DNA from 4 places in the Vibrio sp. TAP-3B genome. Region 3 is predicted to be linked to each of the others. Evidence: predicted binding sites of a transcription regulator. Region 3 holds the regulator's gene; each other region holds the start of a gene.

Region 1 (5,048 bases), 930 kb from region 3:
AGAACCCGTAGCTCGAACAATCACATCTTGCATACCTTGTTGACGAGCCAATGTCTCACCGTTGTTCTGCTCATTGTCGATAACCACTTCAGCACGATAGATATCTACCTGAGTTAATGCATATACCGGTAGGGACAACCAACCTATCAGTAAGAGAGCTAAATAGCGCATAGTTTTTATAATCCTCTAAACAAGAACCCGAATAATAAGCAACTATCAAACCTTGAGCAAGGCAAGCTCTGAGTAAATTGCCTGTATCTTAACGAGTTAAAGCCGCTTGGTTAACAACCTTGGTATATACGCGCTACTCTCTGTTTTTATAAAAGCGTGATTGTTTATGGTCTTATCGCGATAATTAAATCATCAAGCAAACAACCTCTACCGAACCCGCAAAACAGACCAATTTGCAAGCAACCAGCTCTCAAAAACGTCATTTGTCTTATAACTTCAACTCAAAGTTTGATCCAGGCAGCATTGCAAACGATTACAGGATGATAGAATTCGCCGGATTTGTCTGCGTATCTTTAAATAGGGAATTATTATGAAAAATGCGTTACAAGGCGCTCAAATGCTCTTTGTCGCTTTTGGTGCTCTGGTACTTGTGCCACTCCTAACTGGCCTTGACCCCAACGTGGCCCTTTTTGGTGCCGGTGTCGGTACCCTCCTCTTCCAATTAATGACTAAACGTTCTGTTCCAATCTTTCTTGCTTCTTCTTTCGCGTTTATTGCTCCTATTATGTTCGGTATCCAAACTTGGGGTATCGGTGCAACCATGGGTGGCTTAATGGCCGCAGGTTTGGTGTACGTTGCACTCGGCGCAATGATTAAGGTTCGTGGTGTTGGTTTTATCCATAAAATTTTGCCCCCAGTGGTTGTTGGTCCGGTGATCATGGTCATTGGGCTTGGCTTGGCGCCAACAGCGGTAAATATGGCCGTAGGCAAAACTGGCGATGGCGCGGTACAACTGGTTAACGGCGATGCGGCAATCATTATCTCCGCGGTCTCTTTGCTCACAACTATCGTATTAAGTGTCTTCGCAAAAGGCTTCCTCAAGCTGGTTCCTATCGTTGGCGGCATCCTAGCAGGTTATTCAGTATCACTCTTTTACGGTGTGGTGGACTTTACCCCTGTGACTCAAGCTGCGTGGTTGGCAATGCCAAACTTCACTACGCCTGAGTTCAACATCAACGCGATTCTGTTTATGATTCCCGTGGCTATCGCACCAGCGGTAGAACACGTGGGCGACATGCTGGCTATCTCAAATGTAACAGGTAAGAACTACCTGAAAAAGCCAGGCCTACATCGCACAATCGCAGGAGATGGGATTGCGACGATCGCCGCTTCCATGGTTGGTGCCCCACCAAACACCACTTACAGTGAAGTTACCGGTGCCGTTATGCTAACTAAATCATTCAATCCAGCCATCATGACATGGGCCGCGATCACTGCCATCGTGCTTGCGCTTGTCGGTAAGCTAGGGGCAACACTTCAAACTATCCCTATCCCTGTGATGGGTGGCATTATGATCCTGCTGTTCGGCTCTATCGCGACCGTCGGTCTAAATACGTTAATCAAAAATAACGTTGACCTTCACAAGTCGCGTAACTTGGTGATCGTAGCGGTAACATTAGTATTTGGTATTGGTGGTATGGCTTTCGGTATTGGCGAGTTCAGCCTACAAGGCGTGAGCTTGTGTGGGATTGTGGCTATCATTCTTAACCTAGTGCTACCCAACGACTTGGGTGAGAACCACGTCATCGACAATGCACAAATGGAAGAAGATAACGCGAAATAATATCGCAGCACTGTCTTTAAGACAGAAGACTTTGATTATTTGTCTTAACCACCGCGTACAAAAAAGGCTTGATGAAAATCAAGCCTTTTTTAATTTCTGTTCTGCTTAATTATTGCGTGCCGAAGATCTTATCGCCAGCATCCCCAAGACCAGGAACGATGTAACCTTTATCGTTTAGCTTCTCATCGATTGCTGCAGTGTAAAGCTCAACATCTGGATGCGCTTTTGCGAGTGCTTCAATACCTTCTGGCGCAGCAACAAGTACCAACACCTTAATGTGGTTACAATTTTTTTCTTTTAAAAGATCGATGGTCGCGATCATAGAACCGCCCGTTGCCAGCATTGGGTCAACAACAAGCGCAATACGCTCGTCTATGTTAGAAGCAAGCTTATTAAAGTAGGGTACTGGCTCCAGCGTTTCTTCGTCACGGTAGATGCCCACCACGCTGATGCGTGCGCTAGGCATGTGCTCAAGAACACCGTCCATCATACCAAGGCCTGCTCGTAAGATTGGCACGACAGTGACTTTTTTACCTTTGATCTGGTCTACTTCTACCGGACCGTCCCAACCATCAATGGTCACTTTCTCTGTTTCAAAGTCTGCTGTTGCTTCGTACGTTAGTAGGCTACCGACCTCTGTCGCTAACTCACGAAAACGCTTTGTGCTGATGTCACCTTCTCTCATTAGACCAATTTTGTGCTTTACTAGAGGGTGCTTTACTTCAACAACTTTCATGTCCATCTCCGGCTATAGTTGGCAATATTTAAACAAACCTGCAGATTATACATGACTTTTACAGAGATATCAGAACAAATCACGAGAGAAAAAAACCAGCGCAAACGTTTGCCATCTATATTTAAGCACTGATAGAATAGCGCCGTTTTCATATCCAACTAAATACCGAGGACTTCCCTGTGAGTGGTAATAACTCTTCTCTGAGCTATAAAGACGCTGGTGTAGATATTGATGCGGGCAACGCGCTTGTGGATCGTATTAAGGGTGCAGTAAAACGCACTCGCCGCCCTGAAGTGATAGGGGGGATCGGTGGTTTTGGCGCGCTATGCGAATTGCCAACCAAATACAAACAACCTGTACTGGTTTCTGGTACTGATGGCGTAGGCACTAAGCTTCGCCTGGCACTGGATATGAACAAGCACGACACTATCGGTATCGACCTTGTTGCGATGTGTGTCAATGATCTTATCGTGCAAGGCGCAGAGCCACTGTTCTTCCTCGATTACTACGCAACAGGTAAATTGGACGTTGATACCGCAGCGGATGTAGTTTCGGGTATCGCGGAAGGCTGTATTCAAGCAGGTTGTGCACTTATCGGCGGTGAAACGGCTGAAATGCCGGGCATGTATGAAGGCGAAGACTACGATGTGGCAGGCTTCTGTGTGGGCGTCGTCGAAAAAGAAGACGTGATTGACGGTACCAAAGTAGCCGCAGGTGATGCGCTCATCGCCGTCGGCTCAAGCGGTCCACACTCAAACGGTTATTCTCTGATCCGCAAGATTCTTGACGTGTCTGGCGCAGATAAAAACGAAGAGCTCGCAGGTCGCACTATCGGCGAACACCTTCTTGAACCGACCAAGATTTACATCAAATCTGCACTTAAGATGATTGGTAAGCACGATATCCATGCAATCTCTCACATCACTGGTGGTGGTTTCTGGGAAAACATACCACGCGTACTGCCAGAAGGCACAAAAGCGGTGATCGACGGTAACAGTTGGGAATGGCCAGTAATCTTCAAATGGCTACAAAAAAAAGGGAACGTAGATACACACGAGATGTATCGCACATTTAACTGTGGTGTTGGTCTAATCGTCGCCCTACCGAAAGAGCAAGCAGATGCAGCGGTTGCTCTTCTTAGAAAAGAAGGCGAAGACGCGTGGGTAATTGGTGAAGTCGCTCAAGCGGAAGCTAATGAAGAACAAGTTGAAATCAAATAACTTGTGAATCACGCTAAAAATAGAACGAATGGGGACGTTATGTCCTCATTTTGCTATCTGGCAGATCGAAAACCATTCTAATAGTAGGTAATTTATATAGCCTACAATATCAAGATCAAGGTAATCTCAGTATCATGAAAAACATTGTGGTCCTCATCTCGGGTAACGGCAGTAACCTGCAAGCCATCTTGGAAGCTTGCGAAGACAACATGCCAAACGCACAGGTCGCGGCCGTGTTCTCTAACAAAGCAGACGCTTATGGTTTAGAACGTGCAAAACAATTTGATGTGAACGGTCACTTTGTCGATCCAAAAGCGTTTGATTCTCGAGACGCTTTTGACGCGGAACTAATGAGCCAAATCGATAATTATCAGCCTGATATCATTGTCTTAGCGGGATACATGCGCATCCTCAGTCGTGCGTTTGTTCAGCACTATAGCGGCAAGATGATCAATGTTCACCCTTCTCTATTACCTAAATATCCGGGCTTGCACACCCACCAACGTGCGATTGATGCCAAGGACAGAGAGCATGGCACCAGTGTTCACTTTGTGACGGAAGAGTTAGATGGCGGCCCTGTCATTTTGCAAGCAAAAGTCCCGGTATTTGAGGAGGATGATGCCGATGCACTTGCTGCCCGTGTTCAAACTCAGGAGCACAATATCTACCCTATGGTCACCAAGTGGTTGATTGAAGATAGGTTGAAGATGCAAGACGGCAAAGCTTGGCTCGATGGTCAAGCTCTTGGTATTCACGGCTACGCTGCCGAAGAAGAGTCATCTTCTGAATAGATCCAAAAAAGGCAGTTCAGTGACGGCCTTTTTCTTCGACTATCAGGTTTTATTCCAGTGGCTCAATGGCCGCCTGGTTGCCCGGTTTAGCTGCGGCAAACGGCACATTTGCTAATTCAGACGCATTGTTTTCGACTAACTCGCCGAGATGAAATAAACCGTACTCTCCTGGTTTCATTCGTTGCCACGCTTCATTACCAGTCAAAGGTTGAGTGGCAATAACAGAGACAATATCGTGCGGTGTCGTTTCTTCTTGGAAGTTGATTTCTACATCCTCATCAAGCAACACGGCTTTACCGAATGGCGCACGTCGTGTGATCCAATACAAGTGATTAGTACAATACGTCATGACGTACTCACTATCACTGAGCAACATATTAAAGACGCCCTTGTCTTTTAGCTGGTCACAGCATTTAGCAACATAGAGAAAAACCGATTCCATATCTTCTGGAGGCTCAGGATATCGATCTTCCATTTGTTTCAATAGCCAACAAAAGGCCAGTTCA
Region 2 (5,048 bases), 380 kb from region 3:
ATCAAGAATCTTTTGACTGCTCGGCATGTATTGAGTGAGGGCTGAGGTTTCTTTTGCTTGCTTATGTTTCACGAACAAAGTTTCGGAAATATTTTTACTGACGTCTTCAGACATAGAAAGAACCCTAGGCTATTGGCAATAAATATAATGATAATAAAAAAAATGCCCCTATACAGGGGCATTTCTCAATATTCTTCAATAGCAATTATTTTTGTTTGCGATTCACTGGCTCAGCATATTGGATGGACATATCCCATGGCTGTTCGATCCATGTGTCTTGCGCGATGTCCACGACGTAGTCATCTAACAACTCTTTACCCGATGGCTTAGCGCAAACAGCGATCATTTTCGCTTTTGGATACATCTCACGCAATTTACGTGCAGTATCACCGCTGTCTACTAGGTCTTCAACGATTAAGTAACCTTCACCATCGCCTTCCGGTGCTTTAAGCACTGTCATATCGCGCTGATGATCATGGTCATAGCTTGAAATACAAATAGTATCTACGTAACGAATGCCTAGCTCGCGAGCCAAAATAGCGCCTGGTACCAAGCCACCACGGCTTACCGCCCAAATACCTTTCCATTGCTCAGCTGGCATTTGTTTCTCAGCCAGTTCACGGCAATAAGCCTGCATTGCATCCCAAGTGATAATGAATTTTTTACTCATTGTAATAACCTAATAATTTGAAAATATGCATCCCCCAGCTCCAGTAATACTCCTTAAATATAGCGATGTATTTACTAGAATCTTCTTACGTAAAAAGATGGGGGTTTCAAGCTGCGCAAACGATTATTCTACCGAAACACGTTATTAATACCAACGCTGATGTCAAAATTCTCTGTCTACTGTGCAGAAAAATCCTATTCGGTGAATTCGAGTATACTCTACAAACAACCAGTCAGTGTGGACGAACATTCACACTAACTGGTTGCGAAAAATTAACCGATCAGGTATTTAACGATGAAAATAGCTGACATCACCCAAACACTCATCGACACCTCACGCCCTTTGCCACTGAATAGCTTGATAGCGGAGTAAGCGATAAAACCAAGTGTAATACCTTCTGCAATAGAGAAAGTTAATGGCATAACCAAACAAGTCACCACCACTGGTGAGGCTTCAGTTAGGTCACGCCAGTCGATGCTTACGAGCCCAGACAGCATCAAAATCGCGACATAAAACAAAGCACCCGACGTTGCGTAAGCCGGGATCATACCTGCTAGTGGCGAGAACAATAAAGCAAGCAGGAAGAGTGCACCAACAACCACTGCTGTTAGACCAGTACGACCTCCCGCAGCGACACCAGAAACGCTCTCAATATAAGAAGTCGTATTCGACGTGCCCAGTAGAGCACCAACAGAAGTCGCGGTTGAGTCCGCAAGGAGCGCTTTGTTTAGGCGAGGAATGTTGCCATTCTCATCAGTTAGGCCTGCTTTTTGAGAAACACCAACTAGCGTACCTGCGGTATCAAACAAATCGACAAATAGGAAAGCAAATACAATTGAGATCATGCCAACTTCAAACAAACCAGAGAAGTCCAATTGCATGAAGGTTGGGGCGATACTTGGTGGTGTTGACATAATGCCCCCCCACTGCACATCACCCAATAACAGACCCAGCGCCGTAACACCCAGAATAGCAATCATAACTGCGCCTCTCACACCACGGTGAACCAGCGCAATCGTTAGAAAAAAGCCAATAGCCGCCAGCACTGAAGTTAATGAAGTGATGTCTCCCATTGAAACCAATGTTGCCGGATTATCAACCACTATCCCTGCGTTTTTCAATGCGATAAAAGCAAGGAAAAGTCCGATTCCGGCCGAGATGCCAGTACGCAAAGAGTGTGGAATCGAGTTGATGATCCACTCTCGGATCTTAAACACACTCAGAAGAATGAACAGCAGACCAGAAACAAACACAGCAGCCAATGCGACTTGCCATGTGTAACCCATTCCCAATACAACAGAATAAGTAAAAAATGCGTTAAGTCCCATGCCTGGAGCTTGGGCGATTGGGTAGTTAGCAACAAATCCCATAATGAAACAGCCAATAGCCGCCGCAAGACAAGTCGCAACAAAAATAGCACCACGGTCCATACCTGTATCCGAAAGGATAGCTGGGTTTACAAAAATAATGTAAGCCATGGTAAGAAAGGTGGTAATACCTGCGATGATCTCAGTGCGCACATTAGTGCCATTTTCACTGAGTTTAAATAGCCTCTCGAGCATGATCAAATCCTGTAAAGGTGAAGAAGTAAACGGTTGCGTAATCGATTGGCGTGAATTATAAAGTTATCAAATAGTAAATTCTAGGTAGAATCTTCACTCTAATGCATTTTTTTTCGTAGGATATGAAACTTATTAGTTAGAAATACAAAACCATAAATAGAAAAAAAGCATATAAAACAAAGATTAAAAAAAACAAACCCGAAACTTTGCACCGTGTATAAACTGAACAATGTACTAAACTTTCAAACAAAAAAGACGCTTTTTGGCATGAAATTCAGGCAGATTTAATAGAAAAATGAAATAACAAGAAGGATTCGTCAGAGAATGGAGGCTTGATGGCGATAACTTAGCCAACAGTAGAAAAAAGGCATAAAAAAACGCCACCCAAACTGGGTGGCGGCGAATCATATCAGCGCTATCGCTGAAAAGAAATTCCAATTTATAGGGGTGAACAAACTGTTCGAGTCACATGCGTTGACTGCAATTAGTAGCCAAAGCTTGTTGGGTATACAAAGTTGCCGGTGTAAACAGATTTGCTATTCCAGAACATTGCACTTGGTAAACCTTTCATAACTATCACCTTTTAAATCAATTAAAACAATCGTTGATTTCTCGGTTCCTTGGAGGCGATAAAACGGACTCATCCTTTGAGCATTTCGTTCTTCTCTCAGAAGCTGGTTATAAATATACCACTAAGAAATTTAATTACAACTAATTTGGTGATTTAAGTCACAAAAAGTTATTTATACCGATCCAGGTCAAATCTTTAATGTAATTAAACTACATATCTGTAATTTAAAAATAAGCTACCTTTCAATCGGTATAAAAAGAGAGCACAAAGACCGATTTAACGTTTATAAACGTGTGGCAGTTCAGGGAGAAATCCTTACACCAGCGACTACTCGTCCCCTTTATCTGGTGGTATGCTAAACGATAATCTGAAAGCCAAATCGTCCAGCATTTAATGCTAACCCAATAACTTTTTACGGTATATATTTGGCAAAGCACATAAAAAAGGAGTCCTCCGTGTCTGAGTTCCATTCTGAAGTCAGTACCTTATCACCTGCTCCACTTTGGCAGTTTTTCGATAAGATTTGTTCTATCCCTCATCCATCCAAACATGAAGAAGCATTAGCCCAATACATAACTAACTGGGCCACAGAGCAAGGACTTGATGTTCGTCGAGACCCAACGGGTAACGTATTTATTAAGAAACCTGCGACACTTGGAATGGAGAATAAGAAGGGCGTTGTCCTTCAAGCGCATATCGACATGGTGCCGCAAAAAAATGAAGACACCGAGCACGACTTCACAACCGATCCCATCCAACCTTACATTGATGGCGAGTGGGTCACCGCAAAAGGGACAACGCTTGGTGCAGACAATGGGATTGGCATGGCATCTTGTCTTGCCGTGCTGGCGTCACAAGAGATCCAGCATGGGCCTCTAGAAGTACTGCTAACCATCGATGAGGAAGCAGGAATGACGGGCGCTTTCGGCCTTCAAGCAGGTTGGCTAGAAGGTGAGATCCTTCTAAATACTGACTCTGAGCAAGAAGGCGAAGTGTACATGGGCTGTGCCGGTGGTGTCGATGCGACTATGGCTTTCGATATCAATCGAGAATCGATTCCGGCAGGTTTCGTCACTCGTCAGTTAACACTTAAAGGACTAAAAGGTGGTCACTCCGGCTGTGATATTCACACTGGTCGAGGCAACGCAAACAAGTTGCTTGGTCGATTCCTCGCTGCCCATGCTCAGGAACTAGACTTACGTTTAGTGGAGTTCCGTGGTGGTAGCTTACGCAACGCCATTCCTCGTGAAGCGTTTGTCACCGTTGCCCTTCCTGAAAAAAACCAAGCAACATTATCGGCGCTATTTAATCAATACACAGCTCTACTTAAAACTGAGCTAGGTAAAATTGAAACTGATATCGTCACTTTCAACGAAGCCATAACTATTCACGCCCAAGTTTTTTCTGTTGCGGATCAGCAGCGTTTCATTGCCGCACTTAATGCTTGCCCAAACGGCGTAATACGCATGAGTGATGAAGTGGAAGGTGTCGTAGAAACATCACTCAACGTTGGTGTAATTAATACACAACAGAACAAGGTCACCGTGCTTTGCTTGATTCGCTCGCTGATTGACTCTGGCCGTAGCCAAGTAGAAAGCATGCTTCGCTCAATCTCCGAATTATCGGGTACACAAATTCAGTTCTCTGGGGCTTACCCTGGTTGGAAGCCAGATGCAGATTCAGCAATCATGACCATTTTCCGTGACATGTACGAAGGCATTTACGGTCATAAACCAAATATTATGGTGATCCATGCGGGTCTTGAGTGCGGTCTGTTCAAAGAACCTTACCCACATATGGACATGGTTTCTTTCGGTCCAACGATCAAATTCCCTCACTCTCCTGATGAGAAAGTGAAGATTGATACGGTTCAATTATATTGGGATCAAATGGTTGCGTTGTTAGAAGCCATTCCTGAAAAAGCATAATTGCAAAACAAACGTCATACATAAAAAAGGTGCCTCAGTGGCACCTTTTTTATGCTTTATCGCAGCTTTCGGCACAAGTCGCGATAAAGCTTATTATTCCCATCTGTTCTTTTTATCGAGCTATGTATTACACTGATATAAAGTTAGAATTAAAACGAAAATATAACACCTGATGAAATTTTACTCAGATTGATTAAAACAATTTATCGTGTCGGTAATGAGAATGATTAGTGTGATTTTGAAGCAGTTGTTACATTGTTGCTAACGCATACGGCAGAGATGGTTTATGACCAGAACTAAAAAAAATAAAGTATTTG
Region 3 (5,048 bases):
AATCAGTTTCTTATTCATATTTTTTGCTCCACTTGGGTATGCTTTATAAGACAGATTTTAGTCCGAAAAAATTTCACAAAAAAACCGCAGTGTTATCTGCGGTTTACTCTATGGTTAGCGATTTATTTCTATTGAAGGTCGCTAATCAACTCGTCTCGACGAGTTTGAGGAACTACACTCCAATGAGTGCCGTTTATAGCACCTTCTAGTGCCCAGAGGAGCTCAATGCTCACAGCGGCGGAGTGTGTGTCTATTATCGCTTTGTAGGCATTAAGCGCACCTTCTTCTTCTAGCTTTTCTACCGATTCGATGCCAGCTTTCTTAAGCATTCTTTCAGTAGCTAGTCGCAAATTAGGCAAGTCTTTCAAGCGGTTAGGTTTACTTGTCGCTTGTTGCTTTTTTTCCATTTTTGCATTTTCTAAGGATTGCTTTGCTACTTCAACTAAGTGGTCGTTTGATCTCCATAAGTCGCTGGAAATCGCGTAGTACTTAGTTACGACTGGAAAACCACGCTTTTTATAAACGTATGGTTTTAGCCCTTGTTTCTCGAAATCAGATGAAGTCTTTTGGTCAGCTCGTATATGAAGTTGATTATTCACAACTAGTGCGAACATCGTATCATCGGCGAAAAGACCAAAGCCACCAAACATTGAGCGCGACTTGATCGTACCAAGTGCCTCAAATAGCTTCATAGAGTCTTTGAGTATCGGTTTATCCATGATGTGTTATCTCGGTGTAATTAATATTACGCCACCAAAAATCAGGTCCGAGAGGTTAGCAAATACATGCAGACACAATGTCAATAAAGGGTGAACTCATTATATGCATATTTGCCATCGGTAACCCCGCTACCTTCCATCGTATACGATGGTTCAGGCCGGAGGCTTTGCGTCCCATCCTTTCGGATGGTTTGCCCTGTGCGTGACAGTTGGATCATACTTTGTATATTGAATTAACATCACACTTTACGCTTGAAAGTGTGATGTTGGTTCAGTAAAAATGTGAGTTAGTGCATATTTGTGCATATTCAAGAAGAAGTTTTACTCTAAAAGAATAAGAAGGGCAAGACTGAGTCACATCCAAATAAAACAGCAAGTTATCCTACTATTAACGATTTTATAAGCAAGAAAATGTGTTGTAAATGTTATTTTTTATTAAAAAACAAGCGCTCGTAAGAGCGCTTGGATCCAGTTTTATATATTAAAGCTAATATCAGTTCAGTTTTTTCACGGTATTTCGAATGACAAGCTCAGGTTGCATTTCGAAAACACGTTTCTCATGTTCTTTATCTTTGATTCGTTCAAGTAAAATTTCGAATGCATTTTTACCTACACGACGCTTCGGTTGGTGAATAGTCGTAAGTGGTGGTGAAAAGTACTCCGCCAATTCAATATTGTCATAACCAATGACAGATACATCATCAGGTACTTTAATGCCATTTTGTTGTAAACGACTCATAAGGCCCAGCGCCATAGTATCGTTGAAACAGAAAACGGCTGTTGGACGCTTGTCCATTGCCGTTATTTGTTCTGCAACCAACACGGCGGTATCACACTCAAAGTTGCCCTCTAGAATCCAATCTTCGTTTATGGGTAACTTTGCTTCTGTCATTGCGCGGCGAAAACCAGCAATGCGCTCCTGACACGCGAGTTTTTCAAAATGACCACTTAGACAAGCGATATCCGTATGGCCGTTGTCAATCAGGTGTTTGGTTGCAATGTAGCCACCTTCTTCTGAATTATCCATAATCTTATCAGCTTGAGAGCTTTCTGGACCCCAGTCCATTACGACCTTAGGAATATCAGCATGACGGTCTAACATCTGTTTTAGCTCTTCCGTCAGGTCAGAACACATCACTAAGATACCATCTACACGTTTCTCGGCTAGCATGCGGATGTAGTCGCGCTGTTTCTCGTAAATGCCACCTGTATTACATAAGATCAGAGTGTAACCCTGGCGGTAACAGTAGCTCTCAACACCGTCAATTACTTCAGAGAAAAATAGGTTGGTGGACTGAGTCACTAACATGCCAATAGTGCGCGTTGAGTTGCATTTTAAGCTGCGAGCAACCGCGCTAGGTGCGTAGTTAAGCTCATCAACGGCTTTCATTACTTTTTCTTGAGTTGTTTCGGCAACGAAACGTGTCTTGTTAATAACGTGAGAAACAGTAGTCGTAGAAACGCCGGCTAAGCGAGCAACGTCTTTTATAGTGGCCATAAATGGTGTCCTGTATCGAGCTACTTAAAAATGCCGTGATGGAGTGTCTCAATACCAGAATCGTTTTCACACTTAGCGTTATAAACGCTCATGTTGAGTGTGTTTGGCAGAGGTTATCCTAAGAGCGGCAAAAAAGTGTGTAGCAACTGGTCGATGAGTTCTATTTTTTTCTATATGGTGATAAATCGTCATCAGCCCATTAAGAAAACACAAAAACCGCTATATTTTAGCGGTTTACATATAAATCATATTTAATCGTTTGCGCTCACATTTTAGCTCTATGTGGGCTGACTAGCAATGCTTTCAACCAGTGTTTTGTGTATTTGAAGTCACATTATGACTGCTAAGTAACCGGGTGTCTTTGCGTTAGATTAAAAGCAAACGAATAATCTACCAAGCATCTTGAAGTCATTGCGAATATGGGAAGCCCGATTTGAGGGCTTCTTAAAACAGGCGGCGATTATTCACCAAGAAGGTAAGTGCTGTCCAGTTTACAAAATGCAATTAATAGTTGCGCAACACTTGAGTAGAAACCGAATTCATCGAGCTGCTTACATTTTTGTCCAAATTGTGGCAGCCAAGACATCAACTGTTGTTGAATGAAGCAGTTTTGTTGAACAAACGCTTTTTCCATATGTTTGTCTTGTTCTAGTTCATTAGAGCGGATGATCATGTTGCCTAAAAAGTCGAGCTCAACGGCTAAGTGATCGGCTGGTTCTTTGAGGTTAACATCAACCTGAACGCCAAATTCACTCATTAATTTTTCCATCTCTTCCGCTGGTTTGTCATTGAGTAAGCCTGATTCACCAATGTACATTGAAGCGTAAGGGAGGGCGCCGTATTTTTCCGTCTTTAAGAACAGTTCGCAAAAGTCTGCGGCAAGCTCTAGTTGTGCGTCTTGACGATCTTGTAGGCGATTCAATGCGTTAACAAGGCTGTCAACGGCAGGTTTAAGGGATTCATTTTCACCTAAACCCGCTAAAAAACCGCGAATTTCAACACTGTGGTAAGTTTTCAATTCTTTGTTTGTTAATTCTTTGGCGAACAAGCTCGAAAACCACCAGTAAATTTCAGCGCGTTTTTCATTAAAAGCTTTCACTTCTTGCATTTTTGGGCTCCTGAATGATGCTTTAAGTCGTGCACCATAAGGTCAATTAGGGATATTCCCTAAGTGTAATCAATTAAAATGAATAGCAGTAACTATAATTATTATGTTTTATAGCAAAAAATGTTCATTTGTTAATGGTGGTGGGTAAGTTTGTTTTGAATCAATAAAAACGCTAAATCTTGCTTTTTAATGTATCTATGACTAGAAATGTTACTAGTTATGAATAGAATACGTCTTGGATAATAAGAAGATAGAAGTGGTGTAAATGAGCTATCACGTATTAGTCGTAGAAGATGATGTTGTAACGCGTAGTAAGCTTGCGGGATATTTCCAAAATGAAGGTTATCAAGTTAGCGAAGCAGAAAGTGGCGCAGAGATGCGCGAAGTTCTGCAAGCGGGTGATGTAGACCTTATTATGTTGGATATTAACCTGCCGGGTGAAGACGGCCTGATGCTTACTCGCGAACTACGTAGCCAGTCGGATATTGGCATCATATTAGTAACAGGACGCACGGATAGCATTGACAAAATCGTAGGTCTAGAAATGGGCGCTGACGATTATGTGACAAAACCTTTTGAACTCAGGGAACTCTTGGTTCGCGTTAAGAATCTACTGTGGCGTATTTCAGCAGCCCGTCACGGTAGTAATAAAACGGCAGAAGCCAATGAGGAACACATTGTTCGCTTCGGAGAATGGACATTTGATATTCAGCGCCGTGCACTAAGCCGTAATGGCGAACCCGTGAAACTGACCAAAGCGGAGTATGAACTTTTGGTCGCGTTATCGTCGTACCCGAATCAGGTGTTAAGTCGTGAGCGTATCTTGAATATGATTAGTCATCGAGTGGACGCGCCGAATGATCGTACCATTGACGTTTTGATTCGACGTATGCGAGCCAAGATGGAGTTTGATCCAAAGAACCCACAGATTTTCGTGACGGTTCACGGAGAAGGCTATATGTTTGCTGGGGATTAATTCTCAGGTGCAAAGAAGAAAAGGTGAGTATTCGCTCTCATGACGTTCAGCTAAGTCAATAGTTGTCAGAATAATTGAACGGTCCTTTGTGTGTGTAAAAATCCGATAAACAGTGTTTATCGGATTTTTTATGCACGTTTCCCAAGTTCAGCGTCGTCAATTAATGGTGGTCTAACAAAGTAAACTTCAGCGGATTGACTAATCGCTGAACTGATTGAAGAGACTAACTGCTAACTGATAGCCACTGTGACTCTAATAAAGAGAAAGCGCATGCTTAATCTAAGGCATAATACTTGTTGAGCGAAACGCTCTCTCAAAGGTAAAGTTGTTCAAACATTCGGAAGACACGATAAGCCAGTAAATAAAAAGTTGCCCCTCAATCGAGCAAAGTTGGCCTCGACTCCCAAGTGAGGTTATCGTGCGTCTCATATCGTGAATAAAAACGAAAAGTAAGACGATGTATTGACTTCAATTATACGCCAAGGAGGAATCTGAGTGGTGCTACATTGCTATATTTGTGCCATTCATGTAATTTCTTAAAAAGCTCACTGAATATATATACCCAAACGATTCCAAGTTACAGAGCCAGAGTGTTACCAGTGATTTTTCCTTAATCAAAGTAACCTAGCGGAATAGCCCCCATTTCCAAGGCCATTTTCGTTAAACCATTTACCACGAAATTATCTGGGTATATAACCTCGTGGTATACGCATCGGTTTAGAATAAAACAATAATCATCCAGAATTT
Region 4 (5,048 bases), 470 kb from region 3:
CTGGCAGAAAACCTGTTTGATAAATTAGGATTTAGTAAACGGGACGCCAAGGAAACGGTGGAAGTGTTTTTTGAAGAGATTCGTAAGGCACTGGAAAGTGGCGAACAGGTAAAACTGTCAGGTTTTGGTAACTTTGACCTTCGTGACAAGAATGAACGACCTGGTCGTAACCCGAAAACCGGTGAAGATATTCCAATTACTGCTCGACGTGTAGTTACGTTTCGCCCAGGGCAGAAGTTAAAAGCGCGTGTAGAGAACCTGAAGAAAGTACAGTAAGCCGAACAAATAGATCACGCGAAAGCATGGTCTTTTTGGCGTAAAACACGTGTCTTATACAAAGAAAAACCATCGCAACGCGGTGGTTTTTCTGTTTCTTGACGTTATTTTTTGGGATGCGTCTAAATGCTTTACAAGCTAGGAGGGTCAGTTATTTTCCACGCCTTAGCCTATCAAGCAATATTGCTAAATAGCGATTATGCCGCCTCTAAGTGAGTGGTTAAGTAAGGTTGCCACGCTTGTTGATATAAGTTCTTAGATTGGGTACGCATGTTTCTAATTGAAGCGAGTTCTAATTCGCTGAGTTCACGTTTCTCTATCATGGCTTGACGTTCAAGTTTCTGAACTTTCTCGTAAAGGTCATGCTCAGGACCATTTTTCACATTAGCTATTGCTTTTAAGTGCAATTGAACTTCTGCAACCAAATTAGTTTTAGGCAGGCGAACCAACAAATTTAAATCGCGATAACCAGAAGGACTCGGTTTTTTAAAGCGATTTTTAACTTTTACTATGGTTGTTTCTCGCTCTAAGGTTTCATAAATTGAGACCAAACTAGCCACATCTTCCGCAACAATGGTTGCACGAGCAAGATCGGTAATACGCTCCACTTTTCCATCCAGTTCTAGGGCTATTTTTGCTTCTGCACGTTGTTTGGATTTCACACCCGCAAAGTACGGCTGAGCATCATTAAGAAGTGCCGTACTTTTACAAATAGTTTCAAGTTCGAATTGTGCTTGGTGTGCTTTACTGTAGAGGATGTCGAAATCAGAGTATGGCTGTGTTGGTGTTGAGTCGATATTTTGAATGCCATATAAACCGCTGAGGCTGTGTTTAAAGAGTTTCGCGCAAACTTCGTCTTGATTAGCTGAACGATTTTGTTCGTCACTCGGTGGGGGGGTAATAGGAAGTGCGGCGAACGCCGGCGCACGGCTGAGTACCAAAAGCATCAATGCAGTAGTACGTAGAAATAAGCTCATTCACTCTCCTTAACTTGCATTCACTTAGAAAATAGGGAACATAAAGGTCGCTAAGATTGGCAAATTAGGTTCTAACTCATTAGTGGGGCCTTTGTGAAAGATCCCAAGGTTTAACTTTAACCTTAAAGTGGAATCGTGCATTAGATCACCATTTCTCTTTTCTTTATTCTGTTGTTTAGGGTAAAGACACCCTCTACTAAGGAACGATGACATCTTATCATCGCTCTATTAACTAAAGATGAACGACATAGACAAATTTGAGAAAATCGTTAGTCTTACGCCACAAAATGAAAATTAGCCGATAAGTAGAAAATAAAATGAGAGACCAAGAGTTTTGGCACAACAAATGGGCCAGTAATCAAATCGGATTTCACTTGGAAGATGTAAACCCACTACTACCTGCCTATTGGCCGCACACTCATCCAAAGCGTGAAGATAAAGTATTGGTTCCATTATGCGGTAAATCAGAAGATTTGATTTGGTTAGCAATGAAGCACGATTCGGTAGAGGGTGTCGAGCTAAGCCATATTGCTGTTCGATCCTTTTTTGCTGAGCACCTTTATACGCCAATGGTGACTCCGCTTAATGGTATGCACGAGCTGTATCAGTTTGATGAGCTCTCTATTTATACTGGGGACTTTTTTACAGCGCCAGTATCTCAAGCCGATATCATTTATGACAGAGCCGCGTTGGTGGCTTTACCGCAAGATATGCGAGAGGAGTATGTAGAGCGTCTCAAGCAACTTTTGAATCCAGGCGGTCGTATTTTGCTTGTTACACTCAACTATCCTCAAGAAGAGATGGCGGGGCCTCCATTTAGTGTGCCAGTCGAAGAGATTGAGCAGTTATTTTCAGGTTACAAAGTTACCTGTTTGAACGTAGATGAAGCTGATGAAAACCATCCTAAAATCGCCAAAAAAGGCTTAAGTCGCTTCTCTGAAGAGGTGTACTTAATCGAGAGCGAATAGGATTTCCTCGGTTTGTAAAGCGAAACAGCGCAGCAATTAAAGCTGCGTTATTTTTTGTAGGAGTGGAGCGCGTTTAATAAGTGACATTCACTTTTGACGCACTCTCAATAGCATCTTGAACGGCTTCTTCGGTCGTTTTACGTTGAGTAAGAACAACACCTAAGCGGCGGCGACCATCAATCTCAGGCTTACCGAATAGACGAACTTGCGTTTGAGGTTGAGCTAAGGCTTTGGTTAGATTGTTAAAGCGAATGCTTGTTGAAGTCCCTTGACCAAGTATTACGGCGGACGCTGATGGACCATATTGCACAATTTTATTAATCGGCATTCCGGTAAATGCACGTACGTGGAGAGCAAACTCTGACATTTCCTGAGAAATCATCGTGACCATGCCTGTATCGTGTGGGCGAGGAGAGATCTCATTGAAAATGACCTTATCGCCTTTAACAAACAACTCTACACCAAAGAGGCCGTAGCCACCGAGCGCGTTTACCACTTTCTCTGCCGTGTATTCTGCTGCTTTTATTGCGTTTTCTGACATGGCTTGCGGTTGCCATGATTCGCGGTAGTCACCATCTTCCTGACGATGGCCAATTGGAGCACAGAAATGAACACCATCAACAGCTCTGGCTGTCAATAAAGTGATTTCGTAATCAAAATCGATAAAGCCTTCAATAATGACACGCCCATAACCTGTGCGTCCGCCTTCTTGTGCGTGTTCCCACGCTTTTTGAATGCCGTCTTCGGTCTTAATAACACTCTGCCCCTTACCTGATGAGCTCATGACAGGCTTAACCACACATGGGATACCGACGTGTTCGACTGCACTTTTGAAGTCATCGTAGTTATCAGCAAATTGGTAAGGGGAGGTCGCCAAGTTAAGCGTTTCTGCGGCTAAACGACGGATACCTTCGCGGTTCATCGTGAGCTGAGTTGCTTTTGCCGTTGGCACCACGTTCAAACCTTTTTTTTCAAGTTCAACCAATTTATCAGTAGCGATAGCTTCGATCTCTGGTACAACATAAGTGGGTTGTTCTTGATCAATAATTTTTTCTAAGGCTTGACCGTCTAACATATCAATCACATAACTTCGGTGAGCGACTTGCATTGCTGGAGCATCGGCATAACGGTCGCAAGCAATGACCTCCAATCCAAGTCTCTGGCATTCAATCGCGACTTCTTTACCAAGTTCGCCAGAACCCAGAAGCAATACACGAGTAGCATTTGCGCTGGTTGCAGTACCAAACATAGTGTTCCCTTACAAAATAAAGTGATGAGATAGAAATTGCAGGGGATCATACTGATTTTTTTTAACGAAGCAAACGTTTGCGTTGTGGTTTTGATAATAATAACCCTGCAAAATATGCAGGGTTATTGGGCGCAGCTAGGAGAGACAGGGGTTACACGTTTGCAAAGCTTAAAGGAATATCAGGATTGATTGCTTCTAGTGTTGATTGTGTGTCCGCTAAGTGACTGATTTTCCCCTTAGCGCTTTCTGCTAAAGCGGCCGACTTAATATTATCGAAGGTATCGCTCGCCATCAGAATTTGGATTAGAGCTACCTGCAGTGGTGGCAGGCTAGGGTTGAACGCAGCATTCTCCGCATAAGCTCCCTGGAAAACACGACCACTTACCATTTCAAGAGCAATACCACTCATATTGTTAGTGTATGGTGAGTGACTCATATTCATTGCATCTACTGCTTTTTGAACAAGAGCATCCTCTTCATCGTAGGTAAAGTTGTGTTTATTACCATCCATAAGACGCAAGTTTATGCCGAGATCACCAGGACCGAATGCTTCTGGAAGATAGTTATGCAGAGATTTTTCTTCACGCTCAGGAAGTTGAATTTTGAGCTCTGCTGAAGTCGTCAGTTCGTTCATGAACTGACGACAGTGGCCACATGGGCTGTAGTTAATCGTGATGTCTTTAATACCACGTTCACCTTTCATCCAAGCATGGCTAATAGCACATTGCTCAGCATGAACCGTTTGTCCGAGTTGAACGCCGAGAAACTCCATATTTGCGCCAAAGTAAAGACGACCCGATAAACCACGAACGATTGCGCCTACATAGAATTCGGAAATTGTAGCGTAGGAAAACGCAGCGGCAAAAGGAAGCAGAGCAACACGAAGCTCTTTATCTGATAAGTCAGTAGCTGAAAGCAACTGTTCAAACTGTTGCTCTGAAAGCGTAGCATCAAAATCATCCGCTTGAATGATAGGAGCCAGTTGTTTGGAAAGTGCTTCTGGAGCGCTCGCTAGCGCCTGTTCAATGCGACTTTTCATGTTGAATCCTTGTTATTGCATGGATAGTTATTCTATGTAAAAGAGAGAAATGTTCTGTGCTACACGTCACACTGGTGAGTGTAATTGAGTTTTCTGTTACACAGTTTGAGTGAGCTCACACATGTATTCGATTGCATTCTCGTGAAGCGTTAACTCAGTCTCACTATCAAGTATATTAGCGTATATTCATATTCCAAGTAGCATCAATGTGCTATGACCACGGTTATGCTTGATTTAGGTCTATTTCTAAAGTGCTTAGAGAATCGCTATTTGGTCGTGCGCAGGAAGGTGGTGTTGATTAACGTTAAAGAGCTAAGGACGGAGGCCTGATAGAGGAGGACAGGCCAACTACTGATAAAACCAGACTGCTAAGGCAAAAAAACTTGGAGCTAAAAGAGAAGTGATGATGCCACATAAAACTAATGCTAACGATGAAAACGCAGCATCAACTGGTTGTTTCTCTGCGCAAGTGGCTGTGCCCAACGCATGAGATACGGTACCCATCGTTAAACCTCGTGCAATTGGGTGTTTAATGCCAA

Evidence for each region. The regulator PurR, encoded in region 3, represses purine synthesis genes. The targets are predictions, from matches to a motif close to TNANGNAAACGTTTNCNTNA.
Region 1: a site for PurR is predicted at 2,628-2,647, ahead of purM (phosphoribosylformylglycinamidine cyclo-ligase). Genes of this name have one in related genera too.
Region 2: a site for PurR is predicted at 2,254-2,273, ahead of AC3D28_RS00950 (NCS2 family permease). Genes of this name have one in related genera too.
Region 4: a site for PurR is predicted at 3,536-3,555, ahead of purT (formate-dependent phosphoribosylglycinamide formyltransferase). Genes of this name have one in related genera too.

What each region holds. Positions count from the first base shown of each region.
Region 1 covers NZ_CM173495.1:1,507,988-1,513,035, forward strand. The annotation lists gene AC3D28_RS07125 (DUF2066 domain-containing protein) at 1-171, opposite strand, end outside; gene AC3D28_RS07130 (uracil-xanthine permease family protein) at 542-1,795, shown strand; gene upp (uracil phosphoribosyltransferase) at 1,905-2,531, opposite strand; gene purM (phosphoribosylformylglycinamidine cyclo-ligase) at 2,711-3,751, shown strand; gene purN (phosphoribosylglycinamide formyltransferase) at 3,886-4,542, shown strand; gene AC3D28_RS07150 (class II glutamine amidotransferase) at 4,592-5,048, opposite strand, start outside.
Region 2 covers NZ_CM173495.1:194,062-199,109, reverse strand. The annotation lists gene frsA (esterase FrsA) at 1-114, opposite strand, end outside; gene gpt (xanthine phosphoribosyltransferase) at 206-670, opposite strand; gene AC3D28_RS00950 (NCS2 family permease) at 943-2,232, opposite strand; gene vcdP (small protein VcdP) at 2,717-2,782, opposite strand; gene AC3D28_RS00940 (aminoacyl-histidine dipeptidase) at 3,259-4,731, shown strand; gene AC3D28_RS00935 (succinylglutamate desuccinylase/aspartoacylase family protein) at 5,018-5,048, shown strand, end outside.
Region 3 covers NZ_CM173495.1:575,500-580,547, forward strand. The annotation lists gene AC3D28_RS02785 (TVP38/TMEM64 family protein) at 1-18, opposite strand, end outside; gene AC3D28_RS02790 (TfoX/Sxy family DNA transformation protein) at 129-719, opposite strand; cyclic di-GMP riboswitch class I at 836-925, opposite strand; gene purR (HTH-type transcriptional repressor PurR) at 1,213-2,217, opposite strand; gene torD (molecular chaperone TorD) at 2,678-3,325, opposite strand; gene torR (two-component system response regulator TorR) at 3,591-4,301, shown strand.
Region 4 covers NZ_CM173495.1:1,046,625-1,051,672, reverse strand. The annotation lists gene ihfA (integration host factor subunit alpha) at 1-276, shown strand, start outside; gene AC3D28_RS04955 (nucleotidyltransferase family protein) at 474-1,253, opposite strand; gene AC3D28_RS04950 (thiopurine S-methyltransferase) at 1,571-2,221, shown strand; gene purT (formate-dependent phosphoribosylglycinamide formyltransferase) at 2,295-3,470, opposite strand; gene cdd (cytidine deaminase) at 3,622-4,509, opposite strand; gene AC3D28_RS04935 (CidB/LrgB family autolysis modulator) at 4,858-5,048, opposite strand, start outside.